Regions from separate parts of the Pseudobacillus sp. FSL P4-0506 genome, predicted to be linked through region 2. Evidence: a T-box and tRNA genes for the amino acid it is inferred to sense, from the RefSeq annotation. Region 2 holds a T-box; the other holds one or more tRNA genes.

Region 1 (6,419 bases), on a different contig from region 2:
GCAACGCGAAGAACCTTACCAGGTCTTGACATCCCGCTGACCGGTCTGGAGACAGATCTTTCCCTTCGGGGACAGCGGTGACAGGTGGTGCATGGTTGTCGTCAGCTCGTGTCGTGAGATGTTGGGTTAAGTCCCGCAACGAGCGCAACCCTTGATCTTAGTTGCCAGCATTCAGTTGGGCACTCTAAGGTGACTGCCGGTGACAAACCGGAGGAAGGTGGGGATGACGTCAAATCATCATGCCCCTTATGACCTGGGCTACACACGTGCTACAATGGATGGTACAAAGGGCTGCAAGACCGCAAGGTTTAGCCAATCCCATAAAACCATTCTCAGTTCGGATTGCAGGCTGCAACTCGCCTGCATGAAGCCGGAATCGCTAGTAATCGCGGATCAGCATGCCGCGGTGAATACGTTCCCGGGCCTTGTACACACCGCCCGTCACACCACGAGAGTTTGCAACACCCGAAGTCGGTGGGGTAACCCTTACGGGAGCCAGCCGCCTAAGGTGGGGCAGATGATTGGGGTGAAGTCGTAACAAGGTAGCCGTATCGGAAGGTGCGGCTGGATCACCTCCTTTCTAAGGAAATTGTGAACCGTGCCAGGCTTTTAGCCGCACGTAGTAGCAACAGAGAACGCTGTTCTCACAAGCGAATTAACGGCATTGTTTTTTGTTCAGTTTTGAAGGATGAATTCCTTCTCTATAGGTAAGCAATCTTGTTCTTTGAAAACTGGATAATATCGTATAAAAGTAACCAAGCAATAACCGAGTAATCGCCATTTTAGGTTAAGTTAGAAAGGGCGCACGGTGGATGCCTTGGCACTAGGAGCCGAAGAAGGACGGGACTAACTCCGATATGCTCCGGGGAGCTGTAAGTAAGCGTTAATCCGGAGATTTCCGAATGGGGAAACCCACTGTTCGTAATGGAACAGTATCCCTACCTGAATCCATAGGGTAGGAGAAGGCACACCCGGGGAACTGAAACATCTAAGTACCTGGAGGAAGAGAAAGCAAACGCGATTCCCTGAGTAGCGGCGAGCGAAACGGGAACAGCCCAAACCAGAAGGCTTGCCTTCTGGGGTTGTAGGACACTCTATACGGAGTTACAAAAGAACGGTGTAGGCGAAGAGGTCTGGAAAGGCCCATCAGAGAAGGTAACAATCCTGTAGCCGAAACATCGTTCTCTCCAGAGTGGATCCTGAGTACGGCGGAACACGTGAAATTCCGTCGGAATCCGGGAGGACCATCTCCCAAGGCTAAATACTCCCTAGTGACCGATAGTGAACCAGTACCGTGAGGGAAAGGTGAAAAGCACCCCGGAAGGGGAGTGAAAGAGAACCTGAAACCGTGTGCCTACAAGTAGTCAGAGCCCGTTAATGGGTGATGGCGTGCCTTTTGTAGAATGAACCGGCGAGTTGCGATTTCATGCGAGGTTAAGCCGTAAAGGCGGAGCCGCAGCGAAAGCGAGTCTGAATAGGGCGCATGAGTATGAGGTCGCAGACCCGAAACCAGGTGATCTACCCATGTCCAGGGTGAAGGTAAGGTAACACTTACTGGAGGCCCGAACCCACGCACGTTGAAAAGTGCGGGGATGAGGTGTGGGTAGCGGTGAAATTCCAATCGAACCTGGAGATAGCTGGTTCTCTCCGAAATAGCTTTAGGGCTAGCCTCAAGGGAAGAGTCTTGGAGGTAGAGCACTGTTTGGACTAGGGGCCCCCCTCGGGTTACCGAATTCAGACAAACTCCGAATGCCAAAGACTTATCCTTGGGAGTCAGACTGCGAGTGATAAGATCCGTAGTCAAGAGGGAAACAGCCCAGACCACCAGCTAAGGTCCCCAAGTATACGTTAAGTGGAAAAGGATGTGGAGTTGCTTAGACAACCAGGATGTTGGCTTAGAAGCAGCCACCATTTAAAGAGTGCGTAATAGCTCACTGGTCGAGTGACTCTGCGCCGAAAATGTACCGGGGCTAAACGTATCACCGAAGCTGTGGATGGACACCTTGTGGTGTCCGTGGTAGGAGAGCGTTCTAAGGGCGGTGAAGCAAGACCGGAAGGACTTGTGGAGCGCTTAGAAGTGAGAATGCCGGTATGAGTAGCGAAAGAAGGGTGAGAATCCCTTCCACCGAATGCCTAAGGTTTCCTGAGGAAGGCTCGTCCTCTCAGGGTTAGTCGGGACCTAAGCCGAGGCCGATAGGCGTAGGCGATGGACAACAGGTTGATATTCCTGTACCACCTCTTCACCATTTGAGCAATGGGGGGACGCAGGAGGATAGGGCAAGCGCACAGTTGGTTGTGCGTCCAAGCAGTTAGGCCGGTGATGAGGCAAATCCCATCACCATCAAGGCGGAGCTGTGACGGCGAGGGAAGTTTAGTACCGAAGTTCCTGATTCCACACTGCCAAGAAAAGCCTCTAGCGAGGTGAAAGGTGCCCGTACCGCAAACCGACACAGGTAGGCGAGGAGAGAATCCTAAGGTGAGCGAGTGAACTCTCGTTAAGGAACTCGGCAAAATGACCCCGTAACTTCGGGAGAAGGGGTGCTCTTTGGGGTGCATAGCCCTGAGGAGCCGCAGTGAATAGGCCCAGGCGACTGTTTAGCAAAAACACAGGTCTCTGCGAAGCCGTAAGGCGAAGTATAGGGGCTGACGCCTGCCCGGTGCTGGAAGGTTAAGAGGAGGGGTTAGCTCACGCGAAGCTCTGAATTGAAGCCCCAGTAAACGGCGGCCGTAACTATAACGGTCCTAAGGTAGCGAAATTCCTTGTCGGGTAAGTTCCGACCCGCACGAAAGGCGTAACGATCTGGGCACTGTCTCAACGAGAGACTCGGTGAAATTATAGTACCTGTGAAGATGCAGGTTACCCGCGACAGGACGGAAAGACCCCGTGGAGCTTTACTGCAGCCTGATATTGAATTTCGGCACAGCTTGTACAGGATAGGTAGGAGCCTTTGAAACCGGAGCGCCAGCTTCGGTGGAGGCGTCGGTGGGATACTACCCTGGCTGTGTTGAACTTCTAACCCGCACCCGTGATCCGGGTGGGAGACAGTGTCAGGCGGGCAGTTTGACTGGGGCGGTCGCCTCCTAAAGAGTAACGGAGGCGCCCAAAGGTTCCCTCAGAATGGTTGGAAATCATTCGCAGAGTGTAAAGGCACAAGGGAGCTTGACTGCGAGACCTACAAGTCGAGCAGGGACGAAAGTCGGGCTTAGTGATCCGGTGGTTCCGCATGGAAGGGCCATCGCTCAACGGATAAAAGCTACCCCGGGGATAACAGGCTTATCTCCCCCAAGAGTCCACATCGACGGGGAGGTTTGGCACCTCGATGTCGGCTCATCGCATCCTGGGGCTGTAGTCGGTCCCAAGGGTTGGGCTGTTCGCCCATTAAAGCGGTACGCGAGCTGGGTTCAGAACGTCGTGAGACAGTTCGGTCCCTATCCGTCGCGGGCGCAGGAAATTTGAGAGGAGCTGTCCTTAGTACGAGAGGACCGGGATGGACGCACCGCTGGTGTACCAGTTGTCTTGCCAAAGGCATCGCTGGGTAGCTATGTGCGGACGGGATAAGTGCTGAAAGCATCTAAGCATGAAGCCCCCCTCAAGATGAGATTTCCCATAGCGCAAGCTAGTAAGATCCCTGAAAGATGATCAGGTAGATAGGTTCGAGGTGGAAGCGTGGCGACACGTGGAGCTGACGAATACTAATCGATCGAGGACTTATCCTAATGATACGCCTAACGGCGTCACACATGAAATGGCACGGAGTTGCCGGTTACTGACACATATTATCCAGTTTTGAAAGAACAAACTCTTTCAACTTTATACAGTCTGGTGGCGATAGCGAAGAGGTCACACCCGTTCCCATCCCGAACACGGAAGTTAAGCTCTTCAGCGCCGATGGTAGTTGGGGGATTCCCCCTGTGAGAGTAGGACGCTGCCAGGCAAGCCCCCTAATCGGGGTTTTTCTTTTGGTTTCCTTTACATACATAGAAGGCCCCTTGGTCAAGCGGTTAAGACACCGCCCTTTCACGGCGGTAACACGGGTTCGAATCCCGTAGGGGTCACCATTTGGAGGATTAGCTCAGCTGGGAGAGCACCTGCCTTACAAGCAGGGGGTCGGCGGTTCGATCCCGTCATCCTCCATTTTTGCCTTTACCTAGTAAGCCGGTGTAGCTCAATTGGTAGAGCAACTGACTTGTAATCAGTAGGTTGGGGGTTCAAGTCCTCTTGCCGGCACCATTTCCCTTTCAACTTTTTTCAGAACGAGCCATTAGCTCAGTTGGTAGAGCATCTGACTTTTAATCAGAGGGTCGAAGGTTCGAGTCCTTCATGGCTCACCATTTATATGCGGGTGTGGCGGAATTGGCAGACGCACCAGACTTAGGATCTGGCGCCGCAAGGCGTGGGGGTTCGACTCCCTTCACCCGCATCGTTTTTTCTCTTAAATCTTTTTTAGTGAAAAGGCAGAACATTCTGCGGAAATGCGGAAGTAGTTCAGTGGTAGAACACCACCTTGCCAAGGTGGGGGTCGCGGGTTCGAATCCCGTCTTCCGCTCCATATCATGCCGGGGTGGCGGAACTGGCAGACGCACAGGACTTAAAATCCTGCGGTAGGTGACTACCGTACCGGTTCGATTCCGGTCCTCGGCACCATTTATAAAGCAATGCGCCCGTAGCTCAATTGGATAGAGCGTTTGACTACGGATCAAAAGGTTAGGGGTTCGACTCCTCTCGGGCGCGCCATTTAACCGTTTTTACGGGAAGTAGCTCAGCTTGGTAGAGCACTTGGTTTGGGACCAAGGGGTCGCAGGTTCGAATCCTGTCTTCCCGACCAGTTATTGCTCTAAATATTGTAACGTGGGGCCTTAGCTCAGCTGGGAGAGCGCCTGCTTTGCACGCAGGAGGTCAGCGGTTCGATCCCGCTAGGCTCCATTGATTTTATATTTAGTTTGGCGGTGTAGCTCAGCTGGCTAGAGCGTGCGGTTCATACCCGCAAGGTCGGGGGTTCGATCCCCTCCGCCGCTATATGGAGGAATACCCAAGTCTGGCTGAAGGGATCGGTCTTGAAAACCGACAGGCGGGTTAAACCGCGCGGGGGTTCGAATCCCTCTTCCTCCGCCATAATTATTTTTATATGTTATCGTCGCGGGGTGGAGCAGTCCGGTAGCTCGTCGGGCTCATAACCCGAAGGTCGCAGGTTCAAATCCTGTCCCCGCAATCTGGTCCGGTAGTTCAGTTGGTTAGAATGCCTGCCTGTCACGCAGGAGGTCGCGGGTTCGAGTCCCGTCCGGACCGCCATATTTCTTCCAGCAAGGAGTGTCTTGCTGTTGATATATAATATTTTTGTGTGGCTCAGTAGCTCAGTCGGTAGAGCAATGGACTGAAAATCCATGTGTCGGCGGTTCGATTCCGTCCTGAGCCACCATTTTTTCATTGTCTAAAAAACTATCTCTATTTCAGATGGAGGGGTAGCGAAGTGGCTAAACGCGGCGGACTGTAAATCCGCTCCCTCCGGGTTCGGCGGTTCGAATCCGTCCCCCTCCACCAGTGAGAATGGCGGTCGTGGCGAAGTGGTTAACGCATCGGATTGTGGCTCCGACACTCGTGGGTTCGATTCCCATCGATCGCCCCATACATATTATTATTAATGGGCTATAGCCAAGCGGTAAGGCAACGGACTTTGACTCCGTCATGCGCTGGTTCGAATCCAGCTAGCCCAGCCAGTTTTTAATGCGGGTGTAGTTTAATGGTAAAACCTCAGCCTTCCAAGCTGATGTCGTGAGTTCGATTCTCATCACCCGCTCCATTTGCATAAATGGGCCTGTAGCTCAGCTGGTTAGAGCGCACGCCTGATAAGCGTGAGGTCGGTGGTTCGAGTCCATTCAGGCCCACTTTATTCCGCAGTAGCTCAGTGGTAGAGCAATCGGCTGTTAACCGATCGGTCGCAAGTTCGAATCTTGCCTGCGGAGTTTTTATTTTTCTGGGGAAGTACTCAAGAGGCTGAAGAGGCGCCCCTGCTAAGGGTGTAGGTCGCGTAAGCGGCGCGAGGGTTCAAATCCCTCCTTCTCCGTCATACATATAGTTTTCTTCCAAAACACCCTTATTCTTCTATGGGAAGAATAAGGGTGTTTTTTACATCTATAAGTTTATAATCTCCGAAGCGGAAATTTGAAGCGCTAAGGCAAGTAAAAACATGCAAGAGCTCTCGTTTCTTTGTATGTTTTGTCATTACATTTATGGAAGATTTTTTTCTTGATTTTTCCACAATTAAGCCTGTAAAAAACTATTAAACCGGTGATCATCCGGCCAGCGCCATTTTCAAATGACGGCATAAAGGCAAAAAAGTTGTTACTAAGAGTGTACGGGTGATTTACTTAATGCTTAGAGGTTTTATCCATCTAAAGAGCTGAGTTGTGGAACAATCACT
Region 2 (6,419 bases):
GTGCTGCTGTCACCAGCATACGACAACAGGTCATCTGTCACTTCAGGAATAAAGTGAAACCGTTTTGCTTCGGGGTTATGAACAGGATTGCTGTCATAAAGCCCATCAATGTCGGTAAGGATAATCAAGGCATTCGCCTGGGTAAAACCGCTCACAAGTGCAGACAGCATGTCGTTATCCCCATAAGTAAGCTCCTCAATGGAAATAGAATCATTCTCGTTAATAATCGGAACAGCGCCTGCCCGCAATAATTCCGACATCGAAGTATAAAAATTATGAAAGCGACCGCGGCTGTAAAAGTCTTCCTTCGTTAACAGCATTTGAGCAGCAACGAGGCCAAAAGGAGCAAGCAAGGAAATATACTTCTGAATCAGCAAGCTTTGCCCAACCGCTGCCGCTGCCTGCTTGGCGGCTATTGCTTTAGGCCGAGAGTTATAGCCAAGAGACCGGAACCCCGCGGCAATGGCTCCAGAAGAAACGACTATGACTTCATGCCCATTTTCACGAAGCTTTGCGATTGCAGACACATGGTCTTGAACTTTTTCTTCCACAATATTTCCTTGTTCATCCGTCAGGGAACTGCTGCCGATCTTCACAACAACCCGTGATTTCTTCACAATCCATCATCCTTTTCTCGTATATAAAAAAAACAGCATGCCCCTCCTCCTTAAAAAGGACGGAGGGCATGCTGTTCCGCGGTACCACCTTTATTGGCGCATAGAAGCGCCCGCTTTAAACCCCGTAACGAGGGAAAACGGCTTATGTTGTCATAAGCGATGCTTAATAAGGGCAGGTTCAACAGCTGCCGGCGAGGAACCTTTCAGCCGGTGGGTCCCACTCTCTGGCGCCTTTCACGTGTTTACTAATCCCTTGATCGTTTAAGTATTCATGATTATTCATAATTATCTATTATTTTTTTGATTTGTCAAGAGGAGGAGGCTCACAAAAGACTCCGGACTTTTTGACTATATCTAGGAAATGTTTAAGAATGCGTGCTGTTAATCCCCAAATAATCCGGTCTTCATAAAAATAAAAGTATTCATCCATTGGGCGTGCCTGCCAATTATAATCTTTCCCCCCGATGATGAGATCAAACGGAAAGCCTTCCTCCGGTTCCACTTTAAAGTTAATCGAGTGGCAGTCTGGGACAGCTTTCAATAAATAATCCAACGGGACAGTGAACACCTCTTCTACTTCCTCTGGATTAGTATTTAATTGGCTGGTCGGCAACGCTCCCACAAACGGAAAGATAATAGTACCAAAAGGGGATAGCATAAAATCAAGCGGAAAAGTATGGTGTATATCTGAGGGTATAACGCCAAGTTCTTCTGCCGTTTCGCGTATTGCAGTGAAGCGCTCGTCTTCATCTTCCGGATCGCACTTTCCACCCGGAAAGCAAACTTCTCCGGGCTGCCGGCGCATCTTATGTGAGCGCACTTCAAACAGGACATGGATGTCTCCTTCTTTTTCAACAAGGGGAAGAAGAACAGCAAACTTCGTAAAATTTTCACTGCCTAAAATGGCTGGCGTCCGTTCTTGAAAGTATTCAAATAACTGCTTTATTTCCATAGCGGCACCTCTTCTTTACGATATGTTTGTCTTTATTATAGTTCATTCGCTGAGAATTGTGTAAAAAGGAATCTGGGCACCTACATTCATATTGGAAATTGTCATAAAAACTCGCCATTTGTTGAAAGGTTTTTGATGAAAAATAAAAGAATTTTAGACATAGTAATAAGGGGGAGAGGATAGAAGTGAAAACCAATGAAACAGAATCCATTTTATCAAATCATTTGCCAGTTGAATGTAATAGTTGGCGTAACGCTTTTTTAAAAGCAGTTTGTGATCCTCTATGTGTCTTTGATCAGAATGGGAAAATTATTGCTGTAAATGAGGCATTTGAACAAGAATACGGCTGGAAATTAAATGAAATACAGGAGGACCTTCTGCCAGTCGTTCCCATACATTTAGAAGGTGAGTTTAGCTTTTTAAAACAAAAGCTCATGTCTGGAGAAACCGTCCACCATTTTAAAACGATTCGCCGGCACAAAGAGGGTTCTTTTCTTCATATGAAAATTTCTATGTCACCTGTATTGGATGCCAATGGACAATTCACCGCTGCGGTTTGCGTCACAAGAAATATTACTCGAAAAATTGAAACAGCCCTCTTATTAGATCGAAAAGTAGAAGAATTAAAAGAAAACGAAAAAAAATTCCTCGACATCTCAGAAAATATTAACGATATTTTTTGCGTATACGACCGTTTTACGAACCGGCTCCTTTATATCAGCCCTTCTTATGAAAAAGTGCTAGGACATCCAAAAAGTAAGATCTATCAAGACCTCAGCTCCTTCATATCAGTTATTCATCCGGAAGACCAGGAGAGATTTAAAAAGTTTGCCAGAGAAGAAGTTTACGGAGAACGAGCAGAAATTGAATACCAGGCTATTCACAAAGATAGCTCTGTTATCTGGCTTCGATCGCGTAAGATCATTGATGAGCGCTTTGAAAACCGGGTCATTGTGATCACACAAGATATTACCAGCTTAAAAGAGAAAGAAATCTTATTGAATAAGAGAGATAAATTAAGTGCAGTCGGACAACTTGCGGCTGGCATTGCTCATGAAGTAAGAAACCCCTTAACCGCTATTAAAGGCTTTACTCAGTTGTGGGGACAAGAAACTCATCATCAATACAGCCAAATTATTCTTTCCGAGCTTGATAGAATTGAGTCAATCATGCAGGAATTTTTAATGCTCGCCAAGCCAAATCAAGAAATGTTTTTTACCGAAAAGGACATTAACAGCATTTTAAGAGATACGATTGCCTTCATGGGGCCCGAAGCTGTACTCTATGGGGTAGAATTAGTTCCTATGTTAGCAGAAGGGCTGCCTTTAGTCAGAGTCGAAGAGAAGCAGATGAAGCAAGTCATTTTAAATTTAATTAAAAATGCCATTGAGGCAATGCCCGATGGAGGAAAGGTAACCATTTGTACAAAACAGGCGGCCAATGGTTCTATTTGCATTGAAGTATCCGACAATGGCATTGGCATTTCTCAAGATCGTATCCCGCATCTGGGAGAACCGTTCTATTCTAATAAAGAAAAAGGAACGGGCCTAGGATTAATGGTTAGCTTCAAAATTATCGAGCATCACAAAGGCAAAATCTTCTTTGAGAGTGAGGAAGGAAAAGGCACAAAAGTAGAAATCCGGCTGCCAGGCACTGATTTTAAATAGTGTCTTGAATTTCTTTTAGATGGTTTTTATGGAATAATCCGTAAAAACCTGTATAATAATCAAGGAATAAACAGAAGGGACTGAATTATGCGCAGATATCAATATTTTTAACTCACCGACAATTTACCTTAGGAGGGAAAAGTATTGATTAAAGATTTGTATACAGAACGGTTACATTTAAGAAAAATGACGATTGCCGATTCATCAAGCTTGTTTAAAATATGGGCTGATCCTGAAGTAACTCAATTCATGAATATCCAGCATTTCACCAATGAAGATGAGGCGAAAGAAATGATTACTTATCTTGAAAAGTTATCTCAAGATAACCAAGCGGTTCGTTTCTCTATTGTTGAGGTGCTATCCAATGAAATTATCGGCTCTTGCGGTTACAATTCCTTGGATTTTGATAATGCCAAAACTGAAATTGGTTATGACATAGCTAGAATGCATTGGGGAAATGGCTATGCAACAGAAGCCGTATCAGCCTTGATTGATTACTCCTTTAACGCGTTAAACTTTAATAGGGTGGAAGCTAAAGTGGAGCCTCAAAATGTCAATTCTATTAAAGTGCTAAAAAAACTAGGTTTCACTTTCGAAGGAACACTGAGACAATGTGAGAAAGTGAAAGACAAATTCGTCGATCTTAATCTTTATTCTAAGTTAAAGTCAGATTAACTTTTTATTTCGATATTGGGGGAAACCACCCGTCGTGTGTCCGAATGAGGCTTAATGAAAAAGATCGAGAGACTAGAAATTTAAAATTATAGTGTTGCCATTTATGATCATTTGTTGTAGTATGTAACATAATTTCAAATGAACTGTTTAAATTTGCGAAAAGCACTGACAAGGACATGGGTTACTTTTACGGTTTTCAGAGAGGGAAGAACAGGCTGAAATCTTCCTAACGCAGGAAAGTAGCTTACCGCCTTTGAGCTGTATTGGGGAACTTGAAGTATCCAATGCCGTCTATGCTACGTTACAGCACCAGAGCCATAAGCCGTCCATTGAGCTTATGGGAAGTTGGGTGGAACCACGGGTTAATGCACACTCGTCCCTTGTTGGGGGATGAGTGTGTTTTTTTATTTTACCAACAAAAAAATAAGGATTACTGCGATGAGAAGGACACGAATTATTTTTACGGCTTTCAGAGAGGGAAGAACAGGCTGAAATCTTCCTAGCTTAGGGAAATAGTTTACCGCCTTTGAGCTGTATTGGGGAACTTGAAGTATCCAATGCCGTCTATGCTACGTTACAGCACCAAAGCCATAAGCCGTCCATTGAGCTTATGGGAAGTTGGGTGGAACCACGGGTTAATACACACTCGTCCCTTGTTGAGGGATGAGTGTGTTTTTTTATTTTACCAACAAAAAAATAAGGATTACTGCGATGAGAAGGACACGAATTATTTTTACGGCTTTCAGAGAGGGAAGAACAGGCTGAAATCTTCCTAGCTTAGGGAAATAGTTTACCGCCTTTAAGCTGTATTGGGGAACTTGAAGTATCCAATGCCGTCTATGCTACGTTACAGCACCAAAGCCATAAGCCATCTATTGAGCTTATGGGAAGTTGGGTGGAACCACGGGTTAATGCACACTCGTCCCTTGTTGGGGGATGGGTGTGTTTTTTTATTTATTTTTAAAAGGAGTGTTTAGGATGATAGGCAAGGAAAAAATCAAAGTTACACTTTCAGACGGAAACATAAAGGAATTTGCGAAAGGCACAACAGTGGAGACTATAGCCAATTCCATCAGCCTCTCCCTGGGGAAAAATGCAGTTGCAGCAAAGGCAGATGGGGAGTTGGTAGATCTAAGTCATCATCTGCAAAAAGATGTGGAGCTTTCTATTTTAACACTGCACTCTAAAGAAGGATTGTCTATTTTGCGGCATACATCGGCTCATGTATTGGCACAGGCAACGAAAAGACTTTATGGAGAGGTGAAATTAGGAATAGGGCCAGTCATTGAAAATGGTTTTTACTATGATATGAAATTAAATCATAGCTTGACTCCAAAGGACTTGTTTGCGATTGAAAGAGAGATGAAGAACATTGTAAAAGAGAATTTACCAATCAAGCGAATCGACGTGTCTTACAAAGAAGCTGAAATGCTGTTTAAAGAAAGAGAAGAACCATTCAAGTTAGAAATATTAAAGGAGATCGGACAGGGTGAGAAGATCACTCTTTACCAACAAGGAGAGTTTATTGACCTTTGCCGTGGTCCGCATCTTCCTTCTACAGGATTGATCAAGGCATTCAAACTAACTCGTGTCTCGGGAGCTTATTGGCGGGGCGATAGTCAAAATGACGTTCTCCAACGGGTGTACGGTGTAGCATTTAACAGAGAAAAAGAGGTAGAGGAGTATTTGAATTTCTTGGAAGAAGCAGAAAAGCGAGACCATCGCAAATTAGGAAAACAGTTGGAACTGTTTATGTTTTCTGAAGAAGCACCCGGCATGCCGTTTTATCTACCGAAAGGCCAAATTGTCAGGAATGAACTAGAGGCATTTTTGCGGGAGCTGCAAAAGAGTGCCGATTATGACGAAGTGCGCTCACCATTTATGATGAATCAGCGGGTGTGGGAACAATCCGGTCACTGGGATCATTATCACGAAAATATGTATTTTTCTGAAGTGGATCATGCTAGATTTGCTCTGAAACCAATGAATTGTCCGGGTCACATGCTCATTTTTAAAAATAATCTATACTCTTATCGAGATCTGCCCATTCGTTTCGCTGAGTTCGGTCAAGTCCACCGACATGAATATAGTGGTGCCTTAAACGGAATGTTCCGAGTCCGTACGTTTTGCCAGGATGATGCTCATATTTTCGTGCGAGAGGATCAAATCGAGAGTGAAATTAAGCAAGTATTTTCTCTGATTAACAAGGTATATCGCACGTTTGGTTTTGAGTATTCAGTGGAGCTTTCCACTCGTCCAAAGAATTCACTCGGCACTGACGACCTTTGGGAGATGTCTGAGGGAGCATTGAAAAATGTCCTCGAAAGCTTAGAGATTCATTACGAGATAAATGAAGGGGACGGAGCGTTTTATGGACCAAAAATTGATTTCCATATCAAAGACGCCTTGAAGCGAAGCCACCAATGTGCCACAATCCAGCTGGATTTCCAAATGCCAGAGAAATTTGGTTTAACCTATATTAATGAACATAACGAGAAGGTCCGTCCC

Evidence for each region. The T-box of region 2 lies ahead of thrS (threonine--tRNA ligase). A T-box ahead of a tRNA ligase gene usually reads a tRNA of that ligase, here a tRNA-Thr.
Region 1: it has a tRNA-Thr gene. The T-box ahead of thrS (threonine--tRNA ligase) is inferred to sense a tRNA for this amino acid. The anticodon was not compared.

The regions. Positions count from the first base shown of each region.
Region 1 covers NZ_JBBOOI010000002.1:190,657-197,075, reverse strand. The annotation lists rRNA gene MKZ02_RS22980 (16S ribosomal RNA) at 1-580, shown strand, start outside; rRNA gene MKZ02_RS22975 (23S ribosomal RNA) at 786-3,717, shown strand; rRNA gene rrf (5S ribosomal RNA) at 3,820-3,935, shown strand; tRNA gene MKZ02_RS22965 (tRNA-Glu) at 3,985-4,059, shown strand; tRNA gene MKZ02_RS22960 (tRNA-Val) at 4,063-4,135, shown strand; tRNA gene MKZ02_RS22955 (tRNA-Thr) at 4,156-4,231, shown strand; tRNA gene MKZ02_RS22950 (tRNA-Lys) at 4,257-4,332, shown strand; tRNA gene MKZ02_RS22945 (tRNA-Leu) at 4,340-4,421, shown strand; tRNA gene MKZ02_RS22940 (tRNA-Gly) at 4,476-4,550, shown strand; tRNA gene MKZ02_RS22935 (tRNA-Leu) at 4,557-4,645, shown strand; tRNA gene MKZ02_RS22930 (tRNA-Arg) at 4,659-4,735, shown strand; tRNA gene MKZ02_RS22925 (tRNA-Pro) at 4,750-4,826, shown strand; tRNA gene MKZ02_RS22920 (tRNA-Ala) at 4,852-4,924, shown strand; tRNA gene MKZ02_RS22915 (tRNA-Met) at 4,944-5,017, shown strand; tRNA gene MKZ02_RS22910 (tRNA-Ser) at 5,021-5,113, shown strand; tRNA gene MKZ02_RS22905 (tRNA-Met) at 5,137-5,210, shown strand; tRNA gene MKZ02_RS22900 (tRNA-Asp) at 5,214-5,290, shown strand; tRNA gene MKZ02_RS22895 (tRNA-Phe) at 5,342-5,417, shown strand; tRNA gene MKZ02_RS22890 (tRNA-Tyr) at 5,455-5,539, shown strand; tRNA gene MKZ02_RS22885 (tRNA-His) at 5,549-5,624, shown strand; tRNA gene MKZ02_RS22880 (tRNA-Gln) at 5,641-5,715, shown strand; tRNA gene MKZ02_RS22875 (tRNA-Gly) at 5,725-5,798, shown strand; tRNA gene MKZ02_RS22870 (tRNA-Ile) at 5,810-5,883, shown strand; tRNA gene MKZ02_RS22865 (tRNA-Asn) at 5,890-5,961, shown strand; tRNA gene MKZ02_RS22860 (tRNA-Ser) at 5,975-6,062, shown strand.
Region 2 covers NZ_JBBOOI010000001.1:2,751,979-2,758,397, forward strand. The annotation lists gene proB (glutamate 5-kinase) at 1-617, opposite strand, end outside; gene MKZ02_RS13900 (NUDIX hydrolase) at 910-1,569, opposite strand; gene MKZ02_RS13905 (PAS domain-containing sensor histidine kinase) at 1,755-3,236, shown strand; gene MKZ02_RS13910 (GNAT family N-acetyltransferase) at 3,381-3,911, shown strand; T-box leader at 4,341-4,568, shown strand; T-box leader at 4,614-4,841, shown strand; gene thrS (threonine--tRNA ligase) at 4,890-6,419, shown strand, end outside.